Linked DNA regions of Parazoarcus communis. The protein of the gene in region 1 interacts with the protein of each later gene in a pairwise test. Links are inferred from orthologs where the notes say so. Each region holds a gene or a part of one and is shown in the gene's direction. Other genes may lie near its edges. The genes, in order: groL, CEW87_RS02020 and grpE.

Region 1 (3,186 bases):
CCGGCGATGCCGCGGATTCACGCAGTGAGTTCCGACTGCGCACCGGCTACGGTCTGGGCGCGCGCTGGCGCAGCCCGGCAGGGCCTCTTGCAATCGACCTCGCATGGGGCCACGACGACGCCCGGCTGCGTCTGCACTTTGGCGTAGCGGTCGCGTTCTGAGCTCGCCGCTGCGGCGCAGCAAATTTTTCTTCCGTCTCCGCTCTTGAAATAGCGAAACCCCGCCCCTATTATTAGCACTCGTTGGCAGTGAGTGCTAACAGTCCGGCGCAAGCCGCGACCACTGCGAATTTTCCGGCGGGATGGTCCCGCCACAGTTTAAACAGTACTAAGGAGTGAACTCGATGAAGATTCGTCCCCTGCACGATCGCGTGATCGTCAAGCGTCTGGAAGCCGAACGCAAGACCGCCAGCGGTATCGTGATCCCCGATTCCGCCGGTGAAAAGCCCGACCAGGGCGAAGTGCTGGCTGTCGGCAACGGCAAGATCCTGGACGACGGCAACGTGCGTCCGATGGCCGTCAAGGTGGGCGACAAGGTGCTGTTCGGCAAGTACGCCGGCCAGTCCGTGAAGGTCGAAGGCGACGAACTGCTCGTCATGCGCGAAGAAGACATCATGGGCGTGGTTGAAGGCTGAGCCTCCCGCAATCCCACGATTCTCGATTCGAAATAATTCAGGAGTTCTAAAGAATGGCTGCTAAAGAAGTCAAATTCGGTGATTCCGCGCGCGAGCGCATGGTTGCTGGTATCAACACCCTGGCCAACGCGGTCAAGGTCACCCTCGGCCCCAAGGGTCGCAACGTCGTGCTCGAGCGCTCCTTCGGCGCCCCGACCGTGACCAAGGACGGCGTTTCCGTCGCCAAGGAAATCGAACTGAAGGACAAGTTCGAAAACATGGGCGCGCAGATGGTCAAGGAAGTTGCTTCCAAGACCTCCGACATCGCCGGTGACGGCACCACCACGGCAACCGTGCTGGCTCAGTCGATCGTTCGTGAAGGCATGAAGTTCGTTGCTGCCGGCATGAACCCGATGGATCTGAAGCGCGGCATCGACAAGGCTGTCATCGCCACCATCGACGAGCTGAAGAAGCTGTCGAAGCCCTGCTCGACCAACAAGGAAATCGCCCAGGTCGGTTCGATCTCCGCCAACTCCGACGCGGACATCGGTGAGATCATCGCCCGCGCCATGGACAAGGTCGGCAAGGAAGGCGTGATCACCGTTGAAGACGGCAAGAGCCTCGCCAACGAACTCGACGTCGTCGAAGGCATGCAGTTCGACCGCGGCTACCTGTCGCCCTACTTCATCAACAACCCGGACAAGCAGGTTGCCATCCTCGACAACCCGTTCGTCCTGCTGTTCGACAAGAAGATCTCCAACATCCGTGACCTGCTGCCGGTACTGGAGCAAGTTGCCAAGGCCGGCCGTCCGCTGCTGATCATCGCTGAAGATGTCGATGGCGAAGCGCTGGCGACCCTCGTGGTGAACAACATCCGTGGCATCCTCAAGACCTGCGCCGTCAAGGCTCCGGGCTTCGGTGACCGCCGCAAGGCCATGCTGGAGGACATCGCTGTCCTGACCGGCGGCCAGGTGATCGCAGAAGAAGTGGGTCTGACCCTCGAGAAGTGCACGCTGGAAGAGCTGGGCCAGGCCAAGCGTATCGAAGTCGGCAAGGAAAACACCATCGTTATCGACGGTGCCGGCGACGGTGAGCGCATCGAAGCACGCGTCAAGCAGATCCGTGTTCAGATCGAAGAAGCGACCTCCGACTACGATCGCGAGAAGCTGCAAGAGCGCGTGGCCAAGCTGGCCGGCGGCGTTGCTCTGATCAAGGTTGGCGCTGCGACCGAAGTCGAAATGAAGGAAAAGAAGGCGCGCGTCGAAGACGCACTGCACGCCACCCGTGCTGCTGTTGAAGAAGGTATCGTTCCCGGCGGCGGCGTTGCCCTGCTGCGTGCTCGTGCCAACCTCACCGGCCTCAAGGGTGACAACCATGACCAGGACGCCGGCATCAAGATCGTGCTGCGCGCCATGGAACAGCCGCTGCGCGAAATCGTTTCCAACGCTGGCGACGAGCCCTCGGTGGTGGTGAACCGCGTAACCGAAGGTGAAGGCAACTTCGGCTACAACGCTGCAACCGGCGAGTACGGCGACATGGTCGAAATGGGCGTGCTGGATCCCACCAAGGTGACCCGCACCGCGCTGCAGAACGCAGCTTCGGTTGCTGGCCTGATGCTCACCACCGACTGCATGGTTGCTGAACTGGCTGACGACAAGGCTGGTGGCGGCATGCCCGACATGGGCGGCATGGGTGGTATGGGCGGTATGGGCGGTATGGGCATGTAATTGCCCGCTGACCTCACGGTCAAGCTCAAAGGCCCCGCTTCGGCGGGGCTTTTTTTCGCCTGTCGTGATCTGCGGCTCAGAGGATTCGGGCGGGCGCAACCGCGCGTGGGGCAAAGCGCTACGCGCAATGACTCAGGCGTGGGATAATCGCGGAGAAAGGAAAAGACGGCAGGGAGCATCGGCGCCATGCGCGCGACGCTCCCCGGAACGCGTGCGCTGCTGAACGCGTGCGTTCCCGAAGACCGAGTAAAAGGAGAACAGCGGGACTGAATTTAATGGGTTCCGCTTACATTCAACTTACATCCGGAATCCTATGCGCATTCTTCTCGCGGAAGATGACCCAGTCATCGCCGACGGAATCGGCAGGGCGCTCAAACGTGGCGGGTATGCAATCGACCATGTTGCCAATGGTGCAGACGCGGATGCAGCGCTGGCCTCGCAGCCCTACGATCTGCTGATTCTCGACCTCGGACTCCCGAAGTTGCCAGGTATTGAGGTGCTCAAGCGATTGCGGAGCCGCAAGTCTGCAATACCGGTCCTGATCCTCACCGCGCAGGACGGTGTCGAGGACCGTGTGCGCGGCCTTGATGCGGGCGCGGACGACTACATGACAAAGCCCTTCGCCTTGCCCGAGCTCGAGGCCCGTGTGCGTGCTCATACCCGGCGCGGTACCGGCCAGCCGCGCTGTATCGAGGTGGGCAACCTGACTTACGATCAGGCCGATCATGTGGTCAAGATCAATGGTCAGATGGTCGAACTCTCCGCGCGCGAAGTCGGATTGCTGGAGGTCTTCATCCTGCGGGTCGGGCGGCTGGTGAGCAAGGACCAGCTGGTGGACCACTTGTG
Region 2 (3,161 bases), 2.0 Mb from region 1 along the record:
GATGATGACCTGACGTCGCGCGGCGGTCTGAACCCGCTCGAGGAACTCGACAATGCGTTCGTGCTGGGTGCTGTTGGCGCGGACCATCAACACCCCGGTTTCACGATTGACCATCACGAACTCGGCCTGCTCGGGTTCGGCGCAGGGGGCAGACTGGCCTCCGTCACGGTCAGACGAATCCTGTCGGCGGTCCTCGCAGCGGCGACGCAGGATGAACCGGGTGTGCTCCCGGAGGATGGTTCGGATGTTGGTTTCGAGTGACTCCCAGAAGCGGTTTGCCGACAGGGTTTCAATTTGCGTGAGAGAGGTGTTGCCGCCGGCACTGCGCTTGCCGTCAAGCGCGCTCGAACTGGTTGCAATCTGGGTGCTGGTGGCGACCGAGCCGCTCATGCTTCGGCTCAGGTTGACGTAATCCACCTGGTAGGTGCGCAGGTAGGGGGTGTCTGGCATTACCGCGAGATAGCTGCCTGCGAGTTCGAACCGGATGTCGGCCTGGCGCGAGATTCGCGTAAGCAGTTGTCTCAGGGGCTGATTGAAGGCATTGAGCGTCACAACACCGGTAATGCCCGGATGGATGTCGATGTCGAGTCGGGCGTCGCGTGCGATCGCGTTGAGGAGTTCGACGACTGAAACCCGGTTGACCGAAATCGAATAGGTGGGGGCTGGGAGGGGCGGGACGGCTTCTGCCGCGGATGCTGCGGGTTCCGGCGCTGTCGGTAGCGCCTCGGTTTTCATGTCCGGCGTGTCGGAGCGCAGATGAGTGTCCGCCGGTGCACGCGGAAGCGTCTGAGTGCAGCCCAGTACTGAAGCGCAAACGATGGCAGGGATGAGTTTGTAAATATTCATATCGAATAATTGAATGCTTTTAGCATAATACATTCTCGTGTCACCGCGTCAAGATGGCAGGTCGCGCTGGAGGCGGCGGGGGAGTGGCTGGGGTGGCTGCCTGACCCGTGTTCCGGGTGGCCTTGTCGGGAGTGGGGGCGCTTCGAACGTTGTCGCATTGCAACAGATTTGCCCTGAGGCGCGCCGCTCCTCTGCTAAACTGCCGGCCTTTACTACCCTAAGATTTCCCCCCGGTGACTCCCTCTTCTACGCAAGCGCCTCTCGTCAGCCTGCGCGACGTTCGTTTTGCCTATGGCGAGCGAGAAGTCTTGCGCGGTATCGACCTGGATGTGCATCGTGGCCAGGTCGTGGCAATCATGGGCGGCAGCGGTTGTGGAAAGACCACGCTGCTGCGTCTGATCGGTGGCCAGATTCGCGCGACGGGCGGTCGCGTAGAGGTGGAGGCTCAGAACGTTGGCGAGCTCGGCAACGCTGCCCTCTACGCCTTGCGCAGGCGCATGGGCATGCTGTTCCAGTTTGGCGCCCTGTTTACCGATATGAGTGTGTTCGACAATGTGGCTTTCCCCTTGCGCGAGCACACCGAGTTGCCCCCGGGCCTGATCAATGACCTCGTGCTGATGAAGCTGCAGGCGGTGGGTTTGCGCGGGGCAGCTGCGCTGATGCCTTCCGAGCTGTCGGGCGGGATGGCGCGGCGGGTGGCGCTGGCCCGGGCAGTGGCGCTTGATCCCATGCTGGTGCTCTACGACGAACCCTTTGCCGGACTCGATCCGATTTCGCTTGGTATCGTCGGGCAACTCATTCGCCGGCTCAACGATGCGCTGGGCGCGAGTACGGTCATGGTGACCCATGATGTGCATGAGTCGCTGGAAATCGTCGATTACGTGTACTTCGTTTCCGAGGGGCGGATCGTGGCCCAGGGCACGCCGGACGAAATTCGTGCATCCGGGCATCCTTTCGTGCATCAGTTTGTCAACGCTGAAGCGGACGGACCGGTGCCTTTCCATTATCCGGCGGCGCCGATGTCCAGTTTGCTCGATCGGGGTGTGCGATGAATCCGGTCATTGATTTTGTGCGGCGCGTCGGTGCAATGACGGTGGACGCAGTGTGGCGCTTCGGTTTCGTGGCACGCTTCTTCGTCATGATGCTGCTGTACTCGGGACAGTCGATCCGGCGCGTGCATCTCACCATCCGTGAGATCTACTTCAGTGGCGTGCTGTCTCTGCTGATCATTCTGGTGTCCGGGCTTTTTGTCGGACTGGTGCTCGGACTGCAGGGCTATGAAACACTGCAGCGCTACGGGTCGAGCGATGCGCTCGGCGTGCTGGTGGCGCTTTCGCTGACGCGCGAACTGGGCCCGGTGGTTGCCGGCTTGCTGTTTGCCAGTCGTGCCGGCTCTGCGATTACGGCCGAGATCGGTTTGATGAAGGCGACCGAGCAGTTGAAGGCCATGGACATGATGGCCGTGAACCCGATTGCGCGTGTTGTTGCGCCGCGCTTCTGGGGTGGGGTGATTTCGATGCCTTTGCTGGCAGCGATGTTTTCTGCCATGGGCGTGTTTGGTGGCTGGCTGATCGGGGTGGTGTTCATCGGCGTCGACGATGGCGCGTTCTGGTCACAGATGCAGGCGGCTGTGGATTTTCGCTACGACATCCTGAACGGGGTGCTGAAATCCTTTGTTTTCGGTGTGGCGGTATCGTTGATTGCGGTGTTCGAAGGCTATGACTGCAATCCGACGGCCGAAGGTGTTTCGCGGGCGATTACCCGCACGGTGGTGAGCTCGGCGCTGGCAATTCTGGCGCTGGATTTTGTACTGACTTCTTTCATGTTCCGGGGTCAATGATGAGCAGAACGACGCTCGACCTGTGGGTGGGTGTGTTTGTGGTGCTGGGTTGTGCGGCACTGATTTTTCTGGCAATGAAGGTCGGCAACTTCACCGGCCTGAGTGGCGCGACGCTCTATGCGGTTGAGGCGCCCTTCGACAACATCGGCGGGCTCAAGGTGCGGGCGCCGGTCAAGAGTGCGGGGGTGTTGGTCGGGCGCGTTGCGGACATCCGCTTCGATTCGCAGCGCTATCGCGCGGTGGTCAAGCTCGAACTGGATAGTCGTTATGAATTCCCCCGCGATACCATTGCCACCATCCTGACGTCCGGTCTGCTCGGCGAGCAGTACATCGGACTTGAACCGGGGGCGGAGGTCGACGTGCTCAAGGGGGGCGACGTCATCCAGATTACGCAGTCTGCAGTCGTGCTCGAGAAGCTGATCGGTCAGTTCATGTTCAACAAGGCGGCTGAAGCGCCGGCGCAATGACGGCCCCG
Region 3 (2,727 bases), 490 kb from region 1 along the record:
TCGAAGTGGGTGCGCGCACGCATGACCACGCGGCCGCGGCCAGTGCGATAGCCTTCATGAACGCCGGAAAGACCGTAAATCAGCGCAGCGGTCGGGAAGTCAGGCGCCTTGACGATCTCGATCAGCGCATCGATATCGGTTTCGGGCTCTTCGAGCAGCTTCAGGCAGGCATCGATGATCTCGCCGAGGTTGTGCGGCGGGATGTTGGTTGCCATGCCGACCGCAATACCGCTCGATCCGTTGATCAGCAGGTTGGGGATCCGCGCCGGCATGACCAGCGGCTCTTTCTCCGAGCCGTCGTAGTTCGGCCCGAAATCGACGGTTTCCTTGTCGATGTCGGCCAGCAGTTCGTGACCGATCCGCGCCATGCGGATTTCGGTGTATCGCATCGCCGCGGCGTTGTCGCCGTCGACCGAACCGAAGTTGCCCTGGCCGTCGACCAGCATGTAGCGCAGCGAAAAGTCCTGCGCCATACGCACGATGGTGTCGTACACCGCGGTATCGCCGTGTGGATGGTATTTACCGATCACGTCACCGACGATACGGGCGGACTTCTTGTATGCACGGTTCCAGTCATTGGAGAGCTCGTGCATTGCAAACAGCACGCGCCTGTGTACCGGCTTGAGACCGTCGCGCGCATCGGGCAACGCGCGCCCCACGATCACGCTCATGGCGTAATCGAGGTAGGAGTGGCGCATCTCCTCCTCGAGGCTGATCGGGAGTGTTTCCTTGGCGAACTGTGTCATGCTCTGAGGCGGTAAAACCCGCTTGAACCAAAAGCGTGCAATTTTAGCATGCGCAAGGGCTTCACTACCTTGACGACAGAAGACGATTGCAGCAGCACGTCATCTCGCGCGCAAAAAAATCTTTGCCCTGCACTTGAAATCCCTGCACACGCCCCAAGCTGTTGGGCGATTGATGAACACAGGGAGCGATCATCCATGCAGGAACAGAAGCCTACGCCGGAAAATGCAGCGGAACTCGAACAGGCGGCCGCCGCGGACGCCACGACGGAAAACCCGACCGGCGAGCATGCAGCACCGGACGTGATGCCCAGCCTCGAACAGAGCCTGCGTGAAGCCGAACTCAAGGCCTCCGAGCACCACGACGCCTGGCTGCGCGCCAAGGCTGAAACCGAGAACGTTCGCCGCCGCGCGCAGGACGACATCGCCAAGGCCTCCAAGTTTGCAGCCGAGAAGTTCGCCACTGCGATGCTGCCGGTCAAGGACAGCCTCGAAGCCGCACTCGGCACCGAGAACCAGACCCTGGAAAAGCTGCGCGAAGGCGTCGAGCTGACGCTCAAGCAGCTGGTCTCTGCATTCGAGGGCGCCAGCCTCACCGAAGAAGACCCGGCCGGCCAGAAGTTCGACCCCAACAAGCATCAGGCCATCGGCGCACTCGAGTCGGACGCCGAGCCGAACACGGTGATCAACGTACTGCAGAAGGGTTACCTGCTGAACGACCGCGTGATCCGTCCCGCCATGGTGATGGTCTCGAAGGCAGAATCAGCGTAATTCGGCGCGCCGGTGGCTTGAAACACGGCCACCCCGCCCCATATTCGAATCAAGGCTGAGCCGGCAAGCACGGCTCTCATACAAATTCAGGAACTAAAGGACACAATCATGGGCAAGATCATCGGCATCGACCTCGGCACGACCAACAGCTGCGTCTCCGTCATGGAAGGCGGCAAGCCCAAGGTCATCGAAAACTCCGAAGGCGGCCGCACCACTCCGTCCGTCGTCGCCTACGCGGAAGACGGCGAGATTCTGTGCGGTGCGCCGGCCAAGCGCCAGGCCGTTACCAACGCCAAGAACACCCTGTTCGCCATCAAGCGCCTGATCGGCCGCCGCTTCGAAGAGAAGGAAGTGCAGAAGGACATCGCCATGATGCCCTACACGATCGCAAAGGCCGACAACGGCGACGCCTGGGTTGAAGTGCGCGGCAAGAAGATTGCCCCGCCGCAGGTTTCTGCCGAAGTGCTGCGCAAGATGAAGAAGACCGCCGAAGACTACCTCGGCGAAGAAGTCACCGAAGCGGTCATCACCGTGCCCGCCTACTTCAACGACAGCCAGCGTCAGGCCACCAAGGACGCAGGCAAGATCGCCGGTCTGGAAGTGAAGCGCATCATCAACGAGCCGACCGCAGCTGCCCTCGCCTTCGGCATGGACAAGAAGCCGGGCGACTCCAAGATCGCCGTGTATGACCTCGGCGGCGGCACCTTCGACATCTCGATCATCGAGATCGCCGACATCGACGGCGAGCACCAGTTCGAAGTGCTGGCCACCAACGGCGACACCTTCCTTGGCGGCGAAGACTTCGACCAGCGCATCATCGACTACATCGTCACCGAGTTCAAAAAGGAACAGGGCGTCGATCTCAAGAACGACGTGCTCGCTCTTCAGCGCCTGAAGGAAGCTGCCGAGAAGGCCAAGATCGAACTGTCCTCGGGCAGCCAGACCGAAGTGAACCTGCCCTACATCACGGCAGACGCCTCCGGCCCGAAGCACCTTGCAGTCAAGATCACCCGCGCCAAGTTCGAATCGCTGGTCGAAGAGCTCATCACGCGCTCGATCGAGCCCTGCCGCGTTGCGATCAAGGACGCCGGCCTCAAGGTTTCCGACATCGACGACGTCATCCTGGTGGGCGGTCAGACCCGCATGCCCAAGGTGCAGGAAAAGGTTAAGGAATTCTTCGGCAAGGAGCCGCGCAAGGACGTCAACCCGGACG

Evidence for each region.
Region 2: the proteins of groL (region 1) and CEW87_RS02020 interact in binary tests that used the Escherichia coli proteins (3 or more experiments, as listed by UniProt). The link is inferred for Parazoarcus communis from one-to-one orthologs.
Region 3: the proteins of groL (region 1) and grpE interact in binary tests that used the Escherichia coli proteins (3 or more experiments, as listed by UniProt). The link is inferred for Parazoarcus communis from one-to-one orthologs.

What each region holds. Positions count from the first base shown.
Region 1 is NZ_CP022188.1:2,415,258-2,418,443, forward strand. Bases 60-3,013 are described here. They hold groL (chaperonin GroEL), read left to right. Parts: upstream 60-687; coding sequence 688-2,340; downstream 2,341-3,013. Other genes in these bases: CEW87_RS11020 (autotransporter assembly complex protein TamA), read left to right, coding at 60-161; groES (co-chaperone GroES), read left to right, coding at 344-634; CEW87_RS11035 (response regulator transcription factor), read left to right, coding at 2,654-3,013. Outside these bases: more of CEW87_RS11020, read left to right, coding at 1-59; more of CEW87_RS11035, read left to right, coding at 3,014-3,186.
Region 2 is NZ_CP022188.1:435,104-438,264, reverse strand. What follows is about bases 60-2,988. They hold CEW87_RS02020 (ABC transporter ATP-binding protein), read left to right. Parts: upstream 60-1,079; coding sequence 1,080-1,898; downstream 1,899-2,988. Other genes in these bases: mlaD (outer membrane lipid asymmetry maintenance protein MlaD), read left to right, coding at 2,686-2,988; mlaE (lipid asymmetry maintenance ABC transporter permease subunit MlaE), read left to right, coding at 1,895-2,686; CEW87_RS02025 (pilus (MSHA type) biogenesis protein MshL), read right to left, coding at 60-735. Also shown: more of CEW87_RS02025, read right to left, coding at 1-59; more of mlaD, read left to right, coding at 2,989-3,153. UniProt on the Escherichia coli protein: Part of the ABC transporter complex MlaFEDB, which is involved in a phospholipid transport pathway that maintains lipid asymmetry in the outer membrane by retrograde trafficking of phospholipids from the outer membrane to the inner membrane.
Region 3 is NZ_CP022188.1:2,905,103-2,907,829, reverse strand. It holds grpE (nucleotide exchange factor GrpE), read left to right. Parts: upstream 1-941; coding sequence 942-1,514; downstream 1,515-2,727. Other genes in the region: dnaK (molecular chaperone DnaK), read left to right, coding at 1,623-2,727; gyrA (DNA gyrase subunit A), read right to left, coding at 1-746. UniProt on the Escherichia coli protein: Participates actively in the response to hyperosmotic and heat shock by preventing the aggregation of stress-denatured proteins, in association with DnaK and GrpE. It is the nucleotide exchange factor for DnaK and may function as a thermosensor.